2 regions of the Thermoanaerobacterium aotearoense genome follow, and region 2 is predicted to be linked to the other one. Evidence: predicted binding sites of a transcription regulator. Region 2 holds the regulator's gene; the other holds the start of a gene.
What was found. Region 2 encodes HrcA, which represses chaperone genes, less so after heat shock. Its sites were predicted from a motif close to ATTAGCACTCANNNNNNNTGAGTGCTAAT; they were not measured.

Region 1: a site for HrcA is predicted at 6,528-6,556, ahead of groES (co-chaperone GroES). Genes of this name have one in related genera too.

Annotation. Positions count from the first base shown of each region.
Region 1 is NZ_CP047602.1:658,855-666,597, forward strand. It holds gene GSH73_RS03180 (ABC transporter substrate-binding protein) at 1-665, shown strand, start outside; gene GSH73_RS03185 (ABC transporter permease) at 692-1,552, shown strand; gene GSH73_RS03190 (ABC transporter ATP-binding protein) at 1,568-2,359, shown strand; gene GSH73_RS03195 (hypothetical protein) at 2,433-2,951, shown strand; gene GSH73_RS03200 (S8 family peptidase) at 2,968-4,209, opposite strand; gene GSH73_RS03205 (hypothetical protein) at 4,507-4,692, shown strand; gene GSH73_RS03210 (hypothetical protein) at 4,810-5,001, shown strand; gene GSH73_RS03215 (hypothetical protein) at 5,374-6,378, shown strand; gene groES (co-chaperone GroES) at 6,577-6,861, shown strand; gene groL (chaperonin GroEL) at 6,875-7,743, shown strand, end outside.
Region 2 is NZ_CP047602.1:1,206,545-1,214,287, reverse strand. It holds gene dnaJ (molecular chaperone DnaJ) at 1-778, opposite strand, end outside; gene dnaK (molecular chaperone DnaK) at 831-2,672, opposite strand; gene grpE (nucleotide exchange factor GrpE) at 2,698-3,297, opposite strand; gene hrcA (heat-inducible transcriptional repressor HrcA) at 3,324-4,358, opposite strand; gene hemW (radical SAM family heme chaperone HemW) at 4,452-5,588, opposite strand; gene lepA (translation elongation factor 4) at 5,575-7,392, opposite strand; gene GSH73_RS05980 (hypothetical protein) at 7,435-7,695, opposite strand; gene GSH73_RS05975 (glycosyltransferase family 4 protein) at 7,700-7,743, opposite strand, start outside.

The DNA of each region.
Region 1 (7,743 bases), 550 kb from region 2:
CAGTTAAAAAAGCTACTTCTACTATTCCAATCGTGTTTACCGCTGTTACAGATCCTGTCGCTGCTGGACTTGTAAAATCGTTGGATAACCCTGGCGGCAATGTGACAGGTACTTCTGATATGGAGCCGATAAACGATCAGTTAAAATTGATAAAGGACTTAGTTCCAGATGCTAAAAGAATAGGTATAATATACAATGCAGGTGAGGTTAACTCTACTGTTCAGGTGAAGATTGCGAAAGATGACGCAGCGAAATTAGGCTTTAGCGTAAAAGAAGCTACTGTATCAAATAGCAGCGAAGTCAGCCAAGCGGCACAATCTTTAGTAGGGAAAGTAGATGCTATATGGCTTCCGACAGACAACACTGTTGCTTCTTCTGTTGCAGCTATAATAAAGGTCACTAATTCAGCGAAGATACCTGTAATAGCAGCAGAAAAAGGGATGGTTGAAGGCGGCTCATTGGCTACGCTTGGCATAAGCTACAGCGATTTAGGCTATCAAGCAGGTTTGATGGCTATTAAGATTTTAAAGGGTGAAAAGCCTGCAAATATAAAAGTGGAAACTACCAAGAATCTGCAGCTTATACTAAACCAAAAAGAAGCAGATGCAATTGGGTTTAAAATACCGGATTCTATCATGAAGAAAGCACAAGAGGTCATCAAATAATATAGATATAATTGGGGGTCTATACAATGTCTTTTGCCATTTCTACATTAGAGCAGGGGCTTGTCTATGGCATAATGGCACTTGGTGTCTATATATCTTTTAAGATAATAAATTTTGCTGATTTGACTGTAGAGGGCAGCTTCACTTTAGGAGCTGCCGTCACAGCAAAACTCATAACAAGCGGTGCAAACCCTGTTTTTTCTATTTTTATTTCCATCATTGCTGGGGGATTGGCCGGTTTAATCACGGGATTTTTGAATACGAAGCTTAAAATTACGGAGCTATTAGCGGGGATACTTACGATGACTGCTCTTTACTCTATAAACTTGCGCATAATGGGAAAGTCAAACATACCTATGCTTAGCAATAAATCCATATTTGACTACTTTGATTTTGCCGGAGGCTATAAAAACATATTATTTTTTGGACTTATTGTCGTTTTTATATTGCTTTTGACAAATTATTTTTTGCAGACGCGGACTGGATTTGCGTTAAGAGCTACAGGAAACAACCAGCAGATGGTTCGCAGCATGGGAATAAACACAAATGCTACGATTACGCTGGGACTTGTAATATCAAATGCGTATATTGCCTTGGCAGGCTCTCTTGTGTCGCAGTATCAAGGCTTTGCCGATGCTGGCATGGGCATTGGAACACTTGTCGCAGGACTTGCCTCTGTCATTATCGGTGAAGTATTGATAAGAGAGAGAAATATATTGTGGGCAGTGATTTCTGCCGTTGTAGGATCGATAGTCTACAGGAGCGCAATAGCGATAGCGCTTACAATAGGATTTAATCCGACAGATCTAAAACTTTTGACTGCCATATTAGTAGTTGTGGCATTGTCACTGCCTGGGTTGAAGAAAATTGTTTTAAGCTCTAACTGAAAAGGGGGATTTGCTATGTTAAAGCTTATAGATGTTGATAAATATTTTTATAAAAATACCCCTAATGAGATTCAAGTATTCAATAAATTGAATCTTGAAGTAGATGACGGTGATTTTATAACGATTGTGGGCAGCAATGGCGCAGGCAAATCTACGCTCCTCAATCTGATAGCTGGAGCATATCCTGTTGACAGCGGCTCTGTTGTCATCGATGATTTGGATGTGACATCGTATCCTGAATATAAAAGGTCCAGATACATTGGCAGAGTTTTCCAAAACCCTCTTTTAGGAACAGCTCCATCCATGACTATTGATGAAAATTTGTCAATTGCGTATTCAAAAGGTGCTGGGCTAAACCTTAAAATGGGGCTTAACAAGAAAAATAGGGAATTTTTCAAGGAAAAGCTGGCTGAATTAGGATTAGGCCTGGAAAACAGGTTGAAGACAAAAGTTGGGCTTTTATCTGGAGGACAGAGGCAGGCATTGACACTTCTTATGGCTACATTTGCAAAACCTAAGTTGCTTTTATTGGATGAGCATACTGCTGCTTTAGATCCAAGGACTGCCAATATAATAAATGAAATTACAAATAAGATCATTTACGAAAACAAGTTGACTACGCTTATGGTTACTCACAATTTGGAGCACGCTTTGGAGTTTGGGAATAGGATAATAATGATGCATCAAGGACGTATAGTGCTTGATTTAAAGGAAGAAAAGAAGAATCTTACAGTAGATAAGCTTTTGAAGATGTTTAATGAAGTCAATGGCGCTGAATTTGTAGACGATAGAGTGATGTTGGCTTAGGATTTACTCACACCCGTTTCTCGTTGTGAATATAATGTGATTATAAGGATTCAACGAGAAATGAGGTGTTTTAATGGAAAATGGAGAGATTAAGAATTTTGATGCGGTGGATGAAGAAAAATTAGAAAAATTGATGGATGCGATAACTCCGATTTTGAAGGAGATGGAAACAGATACACAGCCTATATATATAGCAAAGTTCGTACTTTTTGTTTTTTTACTTATTTTAATTAATGATACAAAATTTTCTGCCATTGCACTGAATGCACTTTTGGCTGCTTCGGATATTGTTTCGTTTTTCCCAGCCATATACAATATTTATTCTGCTGAGCCGATTTCCCTCGAGGCGCCAGATGAAAACAGCAAACTTCCGAAGCTTGTATTTCCTCCGCCAACAGGCATAAGTATGGATACCTTTTTTGGTTTTACATTGCTTTCCATTTTTACGCTATTAGGCTTTTCAAATCTTCAGTATCTATATGCGATTTATGCGGCACTGACGTATACATTCATACCAGGTGCTACGGCTAACTTGATAAGAGGCTTGCCGACGCCTACTCCAATGGATAAAAATGATGTGAAAAAAGATTAAAGTATGAGGTATTGCCTCATACTTTTTTTAATGCCATTTCTACATTTATCATCCCATATCCTTGTGAATAGTACCTGTAGTGGTCTACATTTGTGGTAGTAGATTTTAAGATGTTTTTTATTTGGTAATTTGTCAGTGAAGGATTTTTTTCCAAAAGAAGTGCTGCTGCTCCGGCTACAATTGGTGTTGCCATTGATGTACCAGATGCCGTTCTGTATGATTTGTTAAGAAGGATGTTGTCGTCAGTTCCTATTGGAACATTTCCTGATGCGGCTGAAACGATCTTTACGCCAGGTGCTACTACATCAGGTTTTGGCAAGAAAGCGGATCCTCTTCCTGAGAAATTGGCAATCTCATCGTCTGAAGTGTCAACAGTTCTTTTGTCATCAACTGCACCAACTGTTATAACATTCATGCTGTTTCCCGGAGATGTTATAGAATTCATAGACGGCCCCGAATTGCCAGCCGCTACTACAACAACCAATCCACTTCTCCAAAGCCTATCTACTCCTTTGACAAGAGGGTCTAAAAAAGGAGGCAATGATGGTGTTTCACCGATGGAAAGTGAAACAATTCTTATATTGTATTTATCTTTGTTGTCAAGTATCCACTGCATACCTGACAGTATATCTGATGTTGAACCGCTACCTCTGGAATCCAAAACTTTTACTGATACTATATTTGCTTCAGGTGCTACACCTTTGTACTTGCCATCTGATAAATAACCGCTGGATGCGGCATCGCCTGCCACATGGGTACCGTGGCCGTTGTCATCGTATGGACTTTTTTTTCCGTTTACAATGTCGTGAAATGCAATTATCCTGTTTTTGGGTTTAGTGAAGTCTGGATGAGGGTAAATTCCTGTGTCTAAAAAAGCTATTGTTACGCCTTTACCAGTGTATCCATGATCATTTGCCTCTCTTGATTTGATTTCCTGTGTGGCAATGTTAAGCTGTGTTTTTACAGTTGAATCTTCAGCTATAAATTTTATGCCTTTATTTTTTGCGATGATGTTCAGCTTATTGCACGGTATGTTTACAGCCCAACCGTTGATGATAGGCAGTTCGTATTTTATCGTTCCTCCAATTGATTCTATCTTTTTTTTAAGCGCATCATATGGCAAATTGGAATACACAATAGCGCTAACACATTCACTCCTATATATAGAAGCTTTTCTCAATAACCTTGAATCTATTTTGCTTTTGGGATAAAGGCTTTGAATGACACTCGATAAAATCAGCGCAGAAATTATATCCATAAATTAAATCCCCCTTTCTTATATCAGAATATGTTTAAGGTAAATTTTTGTTAGTTTTTAAATTGGAAGTGTCACAAATATTGGCGGTGTCATATTATGTATTAGGTCAAAAAGACCTGACATAAATCTTGCGAAAGGGGGATATTTATATGCCCACAGAGAAAGGTGCATCATGGATAGGCGGTGGATGGTTCTGGATTATAATTATAATACTTCTTATCTTCTTGTTTGTACCTGGCTTCATAGTCGAAGAGCCTAAAGCTTGATTAAATTTAAAATTTTAAAAGGAGGATTATTATGGCAGGAACAAGTTCAGTATTTGGCGAAAGCAATTTGCTGTTCTTCTTCTTAATTCTCGTTGTCCTTATGGGCGGCGGATGGTTTGGCGGAGCATGGTCAATGGAAACATTGCTGTTCTTCTTCGTACTTTTAGTCATAATCATGGACGGTGGAATGGGATTATTCTTAAATCAAGTCAAATAAAGCAAATGGTCCTATCTTGCGGTAGGACCATTTATATTACATAAAAGACGAAATCAATATCAATAATCAGAAATGAGAATATAATGAATTAAAGTAAATTAAAATGGAGCTGATCTTATGAATATATCTGGAAATACGCTTCTATTCTTTTTTGTCATATTGACTGTCGTAATGGATGTGAGGTTTGAATTCGAAGATTTGCTGTTTTTCTTTCTTCTGTTAGTCGTCTTACAGCAAGACAAACCGCGGAAAAAAGCAAGGCGCTTTTTGTGGTCACTGGCCACCATGAATTTCAGTAACAATATTTAACACATCACGTATAATGTATTAGGTCCTTGAGGCCAAAAAATAAAGGAGGTTTTTAGTATGCCTGAAGGGAAAGGAGCAGCATGGGGCGGCGGATGGATCTGGATCATAATCATAATACTAATAATTTTCCTCTTTGTACCTGGAATATTTGTGGTCGATAAATAATGTGAAGGGGGTTTTCATATGCCTGAGGGAAAAGGAGCAGCATGGGGCGGTGGATGGATTTGGATCATAATAGTGATCCTTATAATCTTCTTGTTTGTCCCAGGTATTTTTGTGGTGGATAAGAAATAAAAGCATGGGGCAGGTGATAATAAACCTGCCCTATACATATATTATTTAAGAAGTATTTATAGAAGTGGGGGATTTGCTGTGGATAGAGAAAAATTACTAAAGGTATTGATAATTGAACTTTTCATAATATTTTTTATAAGGTTTCAAATTTTTGATGGCTTAAGTCTTGAAGGTGAAAGGCGGCTTTTAAAGAAAAAAGAAGACGAAGAGATTGTGGATCATGGTAAAGATGATAAAACAGAAGGCAAAAAGGACGATGAGAAGAAAAACGATTTGGATATATTTGAGATAATAGAGAAAAGCAAAAACTTTATGGGAAGCGTTAAACCATATCTACACAGGAAGGAACAGTACTACATAGATATCTTCACAAAAATTGCCGAAATACTTGAATGCCACAGACAGTTGATGGAATTTAATCAAGAAGCTGAAGTGCAAGAAGACGACTTCGATCAGATTGGAATGCTAAAAGCAGTAAAACCGTATATGAAAGAAGATAAACAGATAATCATAGATAAATTTATAAAACTTCACGAAGGAATACAAAACCTAAACGAGAAAATGAAAAAATACGAAGTTGAAGGAGATAAAAATAACATCATAGATAAAATCTTGGACATTTTTGAAGCGATAAAACCTGTTATTCCGGATGATAAAAAGGACATGGCAGAGAAAATCATAAAGAATATAAAGCTTGTAGAAGCTTTAAACAAGGCTGAAAGCATTATGAATTCAAAAAATAGCGAATCAAGGCACGAGAAGGTGGAAGAAAGCGATAAAGGCGATGTGAAGAATGATTTATTTGACAGATCTAAAGAAGATAAAAATATAGAAGAAGTTAAAGTTGCAGAAAACGCCGCAAGTGATGAAATGGTGGAAGATGTAAAAAGCAATGATTCAGAAAAGGAAACAAAAGAGGATGATGTGCCGAAAAGTCTTGGACTTACAGAGCAGCAGTCGGAAGTCGTAAACGGTCTTAAATCAATGCTTACAAAGGAACAGCAGCAATTTATGTACAACATGATAAATTATCTAAAACAACAAAGTTCAAATGGCAATGTAAATAATGTTGCAGGCAGCTAAAGCCTGCATTTTTTGCGTAAATTCAATATTAATCGTATAATTAGAAGATAAATGGGAAAAATCTATAATAATCGTCTAAAACGGCAAAAATTAGAGAAATTTGGAGTTTGCCATGAACTTGTAATTAAACTAATATAAAAAGTGTGATGATTAGCACTCGTCATGAATGAGTGCTAACAAATTTCGAGGAGGGATATTATGAGATTAAAACCACTTGGTGACAGAGTTGTAGTAAAGGTTACTGAAGCCGAAGAGGTAACAAAAGGCGGCATTGTATTGCCTGGCACTGCGAAAGAAAAACCTCAACAAGGTGAAGTACTTGCTGTCGGCTCTGGTGAATACATAGATGGAAAAAGAGTCGAGCTGGAAGTAAAAGTCGGAGACAAAGTAATATTCTCAAAATACGCTGGCACAGAAGTAAAACTTGATGGAGAAGAATATCTTCTCTTGAGGCAGAGCGATATATTAGCTGTAGTAGAATAAGGAGGTAGAAGAAATGGCAAAGAAAATTTTGTACGGTGAAGATGCAAGAAAGGCTTTGGAAAGAGGCGTAAATGCTGTTGCCAACACAGTGAAAGTCACATTAGGACCAAGAGGCCGTAATGTTGTTTTAGATAAAAAATACGGTTCACCAACGATTACAAACGATGGTGTCACAATTGCAAGAGAGATTGAATTAGAAGATCCTTTTGAAAATCAAGGCGCGCAGCTTTTAAAGGAAGTTGCAACAAAGACAAATGACGTTGCTGGTGATGGTACAACAACGGCTACTGTATTGGCACAAGCTATGGTATTGGAAGGTTTAAGAAACTTAGCTGCTGGTGCAAATCCAATGCTTTTAAGGCGTGGTATGGCAAAAGCTGTCGATGCTGCTGTTGAAGGATTAAAGAACATATCAAAACCGGTAGAGGGAAAAGATTCTATTGCACATGTTGCATCAATTTCAGCGGCTGACGAGGAAATCGGCAACTTAATAGCTGAAGCAATGGATAAGGTCGGCAAAGACGGCGTAATAACAGTAGAAGAATCAAAGTCAATGAATACGACTATTGAAATAGTTGAAGGAATGCAGTTTGACAGAGGCTATATTTCACAGTATATGGTAACTGATACAGATAAGATGGAAGCAGTTTTGGACGATCCTTTAATACTCATCACAGACAAGAAGTTGTCAAATATCCAAGACTTGTTGCCATTGCTTGAGCAAGTAGTACAACAAGGCAGGAAGCTTTTGATAATTGCAGATGATGTTGAAGGTGAAGCACTTGCAACATTAGTAGTTAATAAATTAAGAGGCACATTTACATGCGTTGCAGTAAAAGCTCCAGGATTTGGCGACAGAAGAAAAGAAATGCTGCAAGACAT
Region 2 (7,743 bases):
TAAAAAGATCTCCATTAGCTCCTCCTCTTTCTCCTGGTTCACCTTCACCTCTTAATGATACCATTTGTCCTTCATCAATTCCAGCAGGAATATTTACTTTTAATTTTCTCGCTCTTCTTATTTTCCCAGTTCCATGGCATTTTGAGCATGGATCTTTTACTATCCTGCCATCTCCATGGCACCTAGGACATGTTCTCACATTGACTATCCTGCCAAAAGGCGTATTTTGCGTTATCCTGACCTCTCCTGTTCCATGACATTCAGGGCATACATCTACTTTCGTTCCTGGGTTTGCACCGGTACCATTGCACCTATCGCATTTTTCATATCTTTCAACTTCAATCTCTTTCTCGACACCAAATGCAGCTTCTTCAAAGGACAAAGTCAGATTAATCCTTATATCATTTCCCTTTTGAGGACCAGTTTTTCTTCTGGTGCTGCCTCCAAACATATCGCCAAATATATCGCCAAAAATGTCGCCAAAGCCGCCAAAATCAAATCCACCTTGGCCAAAACCGCCAAAGCCACCAAAATCTCCTTGGTTGAAACCACCTTGATTAAATGCTGCATCGCCAAATTGATCATATTGAGCTTTTTTCTGAGGATCAGACAAAATCTGATATGCTTCATTTATCTCTTTAAACTTTTGTTCTGCTTCTTTATTGCCAGGATTTAAGTCGGGATGATACTTCTTTGCAAGAGTCCTATAAGCCTTCTTTATATCTTCATCACTGGCATTTTTATCAAGACCCAATATTGCATAATAATCTTTTGCCATACACATCACCTGCCTTTCTTAACATGAATGAGAACCAGGATTGCCCTGGTTCTTATTTATTGTCTTTGTTGTCATCTTCCATCCTATAGTCTGCTTCATATACATTATCTTTATTAGATGTTCCATCGCTGCCGCTATAGCTATTTGCCTGACCCGCACCGCCTGCTTGCTGATATATGCGTGAAGATACATTGTAAAATGCTTGTGACAATTTTTCTGAAGCACTTTTTATAGCGTTAATATCGCTGCCTTCAAGAGCTTTTCTTACATTTTCTATCTCTTTATTTATATCATCTTTTTCTTGTTGTGTCATCTTGTCTGCTAAATCTTTCATAGTCTTTTCAGCTTGATATATCAATGAATCTGCGTTGTTTCTTACTTCTATCTCTTCTTTTCTCCTTCTGTCTTCTTCTTCGTGCTGTTTCGCTTCATTCATCATTCTGTTTATCTCTTCTTCGCTTAAATTAGAAGAAGAAGTGATTGTTATGTTCTGAGATTTTCCTGTACCTAAATCTTTTGCAGAAACATGGACAATGCCATTAGCATCAATGTCAAATGTAACCTCTATCTGAGGCACTCCTCTTGGAGCAGGTGGAATTCCAGTCAGGGTAAATCTTCCAAGTGTCTTATTGTCACGAGCCATTGGTCTTTCACCTTGCAGAACGTGTATCTCAACAGATGTCTGCCCATCTGCAGCAGTGGAGAATATTTGGCTCTTCTTTGTAGGAATAGTAGTATTCCTTTCTATTAATTTTGTAAACACACCGCCAAGTGTTTCAATGCCAAGAGAAAGCGGTGTGACATCCAATAGTAAGACGTCTTTAACTTCGCCTCCTAATACACCACCTTGAATTGCGGCTCCAATTGCAACACATTCATCTGGGTTTATGCCTTTGTGCGGTTCTTTGCCCATTATCCTTTTTACTGTCTCTTGAACGAATGGTATTCTCGTCGAACCGCCGACTAATATCACTTTATCAATATCTGCAGGACTAAGTTTTGCATCGCTTAATGCACGATTTACTGGTTCTACAGTAGATTGCACTAAATCATTGATAAGCTCCTCAAATTTTGCTCTTGTAAGATTTACATCTATGTGCTTAGGACCTGTAGCATCAGCAGTTATAAAAGGCAAGTTTATGTTAGCTGTCATAGCAGAAGAAAGTTCTATCTTCGCCTTTTCTGCTGCATCTTTAAGCCTCTGCATTGCCATCTTGTCGTTTCTCAGATCAATTCCATACTCTTTTTTGAAGTTGTCTGCCAACCAATCCATAATCCTCTGGTCAAAATCATCACCACCTAAGTGGTTATTACCACTTGTAGCCAATACTTCAAATACTCCATCGCCTATCTCAAGTATAGATACATCGAATGTACCACCGCCTAAATCGTACACCATTATCTTCTGATTGCCTTGCTTATCAAGCCCATAGGCCAATGAAGCCGCAGTAGGCTCGTTTATAATCCTCTTTACATCAAGTCCTGCTATCCTACCTGCATCTTTGGTTGCCTGTCTTTGACTGTCATTGAAATACGCAGGAACTGTTATTACAGCCTCTGTAACTTTCTCTCCTAAGTACGCTTCAGCATCAGCTTTTAACTTCTGCAGTATCATTGCTGAAATCTCTTGCGGTGTATAACTTTTTCCATCAATAGTTACTTTGTAGTCAGAACCCATATGTCTTTTTATAGACATAACTGTCCTTTCAGGGTTTGTAATAGCCTGTCTTTTTGCGACTTGGCCTACTAATCTTTCACCTTCTTTTGTAAACGCCACAACAGATGGAGTTGTCCTGGCCCCCTCTGAGTTTGGTATGACTACCGGCTGTCCTCCTTCCATAACAGCTACGCACGAAAAAGTTGTGCCAAGATCAATTCCTATAATTTTTCCCATAATCTACTCCTCCTATTCCTATACTTTATTTTGCTACTTTGACCATACTCGGTCTTATTACTTTATTATTAAACATATATCCCTTTTGAAAAACTTCAATTATCTCATTTTCCTTCTTATCTTCTACCTCTTCCTGCATAACAGCATGATGCTTATATGGATCAAATATTTGGCCTAAAGCCTCTATCTCTTTAACCCCTATCTTTTCTAAAATACCTTTAAATTGCCTGTATATTAAATTGACACCTTCTTTAAAGGAAGCTATTTCCTCATTATCACCGTGAGATGCTTCAAGAGCTCTCTCAAAATTATCTATAACTGGCAATATATCTAAGATTACCTGTTCTTTACCATATTCAATCAGATCTGCTTTTTCCTTTTCTGTCCTTCTCCTGTAATTCTCAAATTCTGCTTTCAATCTCTGGGCCATTTCTAAGTATTCATTTGCTTCATCTTCTTTTTGCTTAAGCTTATTTTTCAATTCTTCAATTTCTCCTTCGTAATTTTTTTCTTCACCCTGATCAGAATTTTCTGTACCTATGCTGCCTTCACTGTCATCTTGAGGTCGGTCAGCATCAGATACATTGTCTTTTAAATCTTCGTCTAAATTGTTTTTGCTTTCCATTGTATCTTTTTCTCTATCCAATTGATTCACCTCTTATTTTCTTGGTATATATATGACAAAACTTTTGACAATTCATTCGACATCGTGTTTATTTCATTTATAAGCCTCTTGTAATTCATCCTTGTAGGCCCAATAATGCCAAAAGTCCCAACAACCTCACCATTTATCTTATACGTAGATTTGATTATGCTTAAATCCCACATCTCTTCAAACTTGCTTTCACTTCCAATAGTAACATCGATGGAATCGTCTAAAGGCTCTAATACTGAATTCATAATGTCTTTATTGTCAATCAGATCAAAAAACATTTTAGCTTTTAAGAGATCCTTGTACTCAGGAAAGTTGAGAATATTTGAAATGCCTTCCGAATACAAGTCTGTTTCATCCATCTGCTTTAAACCATTTATAATCGTATCTGTAATCTTGTCTATGATTCCGATAGCACTGCCAGACTCTTTTTTTATCTCATCTCTCAACGTCTGGTCCATTTCTCTTTTTCTTTTTCCTATCATTTTATTGTTGATCAGGTTGTTTAAAAACTCAAACAAATTATTATCAATATTATCCTTTAAGCTTATTAAATAGTTTTTCATGATGCCTGATTCTGTCATTACAAGAAGTATCAATTTATTTGCATCAACAGGCAATATTTGTATTCTCTTAATCGTGTTTTCATCAATTCGAGGCATCTTAACCACTATAGTGTGGTTAGTAATGGTAGATAATAACCTGGCATATTTCTTCACTATATCGTCTATCTCAGCAAAAACCTCATCAATTGCCTCTACTTCATCGTCACGACTTTCATTCAAATAGTGCTCTAATATATTATTAACATAAAACCTGTATCCTTTATCAGATGGTATTCTACCTGCAGATGTATGAGGCTGTTCAAGATACCCCATCTCCTCAAGGTCAGCCATTTCATTTCTAATTGTAGCCGAGCTTACACCAAGATTATATCGCTTTGCAATTGTCCGAGATCCAATTGGTTCTGCCGTCAAAATATAGTCATTAATCACAGCTTCTAAAATCTTCTTTTTCCTATCATCTAACGGCATATTCACCACCCCAAATTCTATTATTAGCACTCTTAGCTTGAGAGTGCTAATCACGATTTAAAAATACCACTATTGTGGATATTTGTCAATACTTTAAAATAAAAAATCCTCAAACACATTATTGGACACATCTACGCCTTTTGGCGTCAATTTAAGATTTTCACCTTCTTTTCTTAAAAGCCCCAACTCTATATTTTTATAAATGGCATTTTTAAATACAAAGAACATGCTTTCGCCAAATCTCTCTTTAAAGTCTTTGTCATTTACTCCATCCATCATTCTAAGACCTAAAAACATAAACTCAGACATTTGATCCTCTAAAGACAATTCATCAACATCGTCAACAGCATGTCCATCATTATTAATCATGCCTATGTACTTTTTAACATCTTTTATATTGCCAAATCGCTTATTTCCTACAAACGAATATGCACCTGGTCCAAAGCCTAAATAGTGCAAATCCATCCAATACAGCTTGTTATGTCGACATTCATACCCAGGCAATGCGTAATTTGATATTTCATAATGACTGTATCCACTATCCTCTAAAAGCTCTGCACCATAGTGAAACATCATCAATTCGTATTCATCATCAGCAAGCTTAACTTCATTTCTTTCATACATATCGTAAAGCGGCGTTCCTTTTTCTAATATAAGTCCATAACAAGAAATGTGTGATGGCTTTAATGCGATTACGTTTGTCAATGTTTCTTTAAAATTCTCAAAAGTCTGATTTGGCAGTGCATACATTATATCTATGTTTATGTTGTCAAAATATTTAGATGCTATACTATAATTTTCAATAAAATCACTCACTGTATGTATTCTACCGATAGCTTTTAATAAATCATTTTGCCAGGACTGCAAACCTATGCTTATTCTATTTACACCTGCTTTTTTATATAACTTAAGCTTTTCTTCATCTATTAAGCCAGGATTCAATTCGATCGTGATCTCTGCATCTTTGCTTAAACTGTAGTTTTCGTAGATTTCACCCAATATTTCTTCAATGTATATAGGAGGCAAGACATTTGGCGTACCTCCTCCTATATACACAGAAGTGTATATATCTTTAAGCTCCTCTTTTCTCGTTTTAATTTCCTTTATTATTGCCTTTTTAAACGAAAAAAAGCTATCTTCCATATTTGCATAGGAATTAAAATCGCAATAATAGCATTTTCTCTTGCAAAACGGAATATGAACATATATACCAGATCTAATCATTGTCATCATCAAGCTTTAAGATTGACATGAAGGCCTCTTGTGGAATTTCCACTTTCCCTATTTGTCTCATTCTCTTTTTGCCTTCTTTTTGCTTTTCTAATAATTTTTTCTTTCGCGTAACATCTCCGCCATAGCACTTTGCCAAAACATTTTTCCTCAATGCTTTGACAGTCTCCCTTGCTATTATCTTTGAACCTATAGCAGCTTGGATAGGAATTTCGAAAAGATGGCGAGGTATATTTTCTTTTAACCTTTCTGTCATCTTTCTGGCTCTTTCATAAGCCTTATCTTTATGGACTATCATAGACAAAGCGTCCACTATCTCGCCATTTATAAGTATATCCAATTTCACAAGATCTGATGTCTTGTAGCCTTTTAACTCATAATCTAATGAAGCATATCCTTTTGTTCGCGATTTTAAAGCGTCAAAAAAGTCATATATTATTTCATTCAATGGAATATCATATTTAATAAGCACTCTGGTAGGCTCAAGGTAATCCATTCCTTGATAAACGCCTCTTCTGTCTTGACAAAGCTCCATGATAGGCCCCACGTACTCTGTAGGAGACATTATTGTGGCAGTTATTATAGGTTCTTCTATATGATCGATCAACGTCGGCTCCGGCAAATTTGTCGGATTATCAAGTTCGATTACTTCTCCGTTTGTCTTGTAGACTTTATAGATAACGCCCGGTGCCGTAGTCACCAGATTCAGATTATATTCTCTCTCAAGCCTCTCCTGTATTATGTCCATATGTAAAAGGCCTAAAAAGCCACATCTAAAGCCAAACCCAAGAGCTGCAGATGTATCCGGCTCAAACGTCAATGATGCATCGTTTAATTGCAGTTTCATAAGAGCATCTTTTAGATTTTCATAATCTTCACCTTCCGCTGGATATATGCCGCAGAAAACCATGGGAGTCACTTTTTTATACCCTGGCAAAGGTTCAGATGCTGGAAATTCTGCATTTGTTATGGTATCTCCCACACGAGTATCGCTGACATTTTTTATGCTGGCAGCAACATATCCAACATCACCGGCTGTGAGAAAATCTACTGGACTTAGATTAGGCCTAAATATGCCTACTTCCGTCACTTCAAATTCTTTCCCGGTCGACATCATCTTTATCTTATCGCCTTGCTTTAATGTACCGTCAAAAACCCTTATGAAACTAATAGCACCTTTATAGTTATCGTAAAACGAATCAAATATCAATGCTTTAAGCGGTTTTTCTTGGTCTCCTGATGGTGGCGGTATTCTCTTTACTATTGCTTCCAAAACATCTTCAATGCCTATGCCTTCTTTAGCAGATATGAGCAAAGAATCTTCAGCATCGATGCCTATAACGTCCTCGATCTCCTTTTTTACAAAATCAGGATCCGCAGATGGAAGATCTATCTTGTTTATGACAGGCACAATCTCAAGATCGTGCTCTAATGCCAGATACAAGTTTGCCAGCGTTTGAGCTTCTATTCCTTGCGTTGCATCAACAACCAGCAAAGCACCTTCACATGCCGCAATACTCCTCGAAACTTCATACGTAAAGTCAACATGTCCAGGAGTATCTATAAGATTCAATTCATACTCTTCTCCATCGTTTGCTTTGTATATGAGGCGAACTGGCTGAAGCTTTATGGTTATGCCTCTTTCCCTCTCCAAGTCCATGCTGTCTAAAACTTGCTCTTCCATTTCCCTTTCCGTCAATACTCCAGTCTTCTCAATCAATCTATCTGCCAGAGTAGATTTACCATGGTCTATATGGGCTATAATGCAAAAATTCCTCTTGTTTTCCTTTCTAACTTTAGACATTTCAAACCTCCTTCACATATATTAATATTATAGCATAAAAAATCACTTGTACAGAGATTTGAAAAGACCATTAACGCCTTTTAATGGCACATGGTTATGCTGTCCCAAAAAAGTTATGTTGAGAAAATCTTTGCTTATAGCCACCTTAAATATGCTTTGACTTGCAATGCCTGTTGTTAAATCATTAAACGTGTAATCTACTTGAAATATGCATAACGTGATAAAAATTATGTAAATCGATATGAATAAGTATAACATTCTCAATTTTCTAAGCCTTTCTTTTTTCTCTTTTACCCTGCTCAAACTTTCATTTCCTCCTAAGTTCATCGTACAAAAGCTCCAATTCATTTA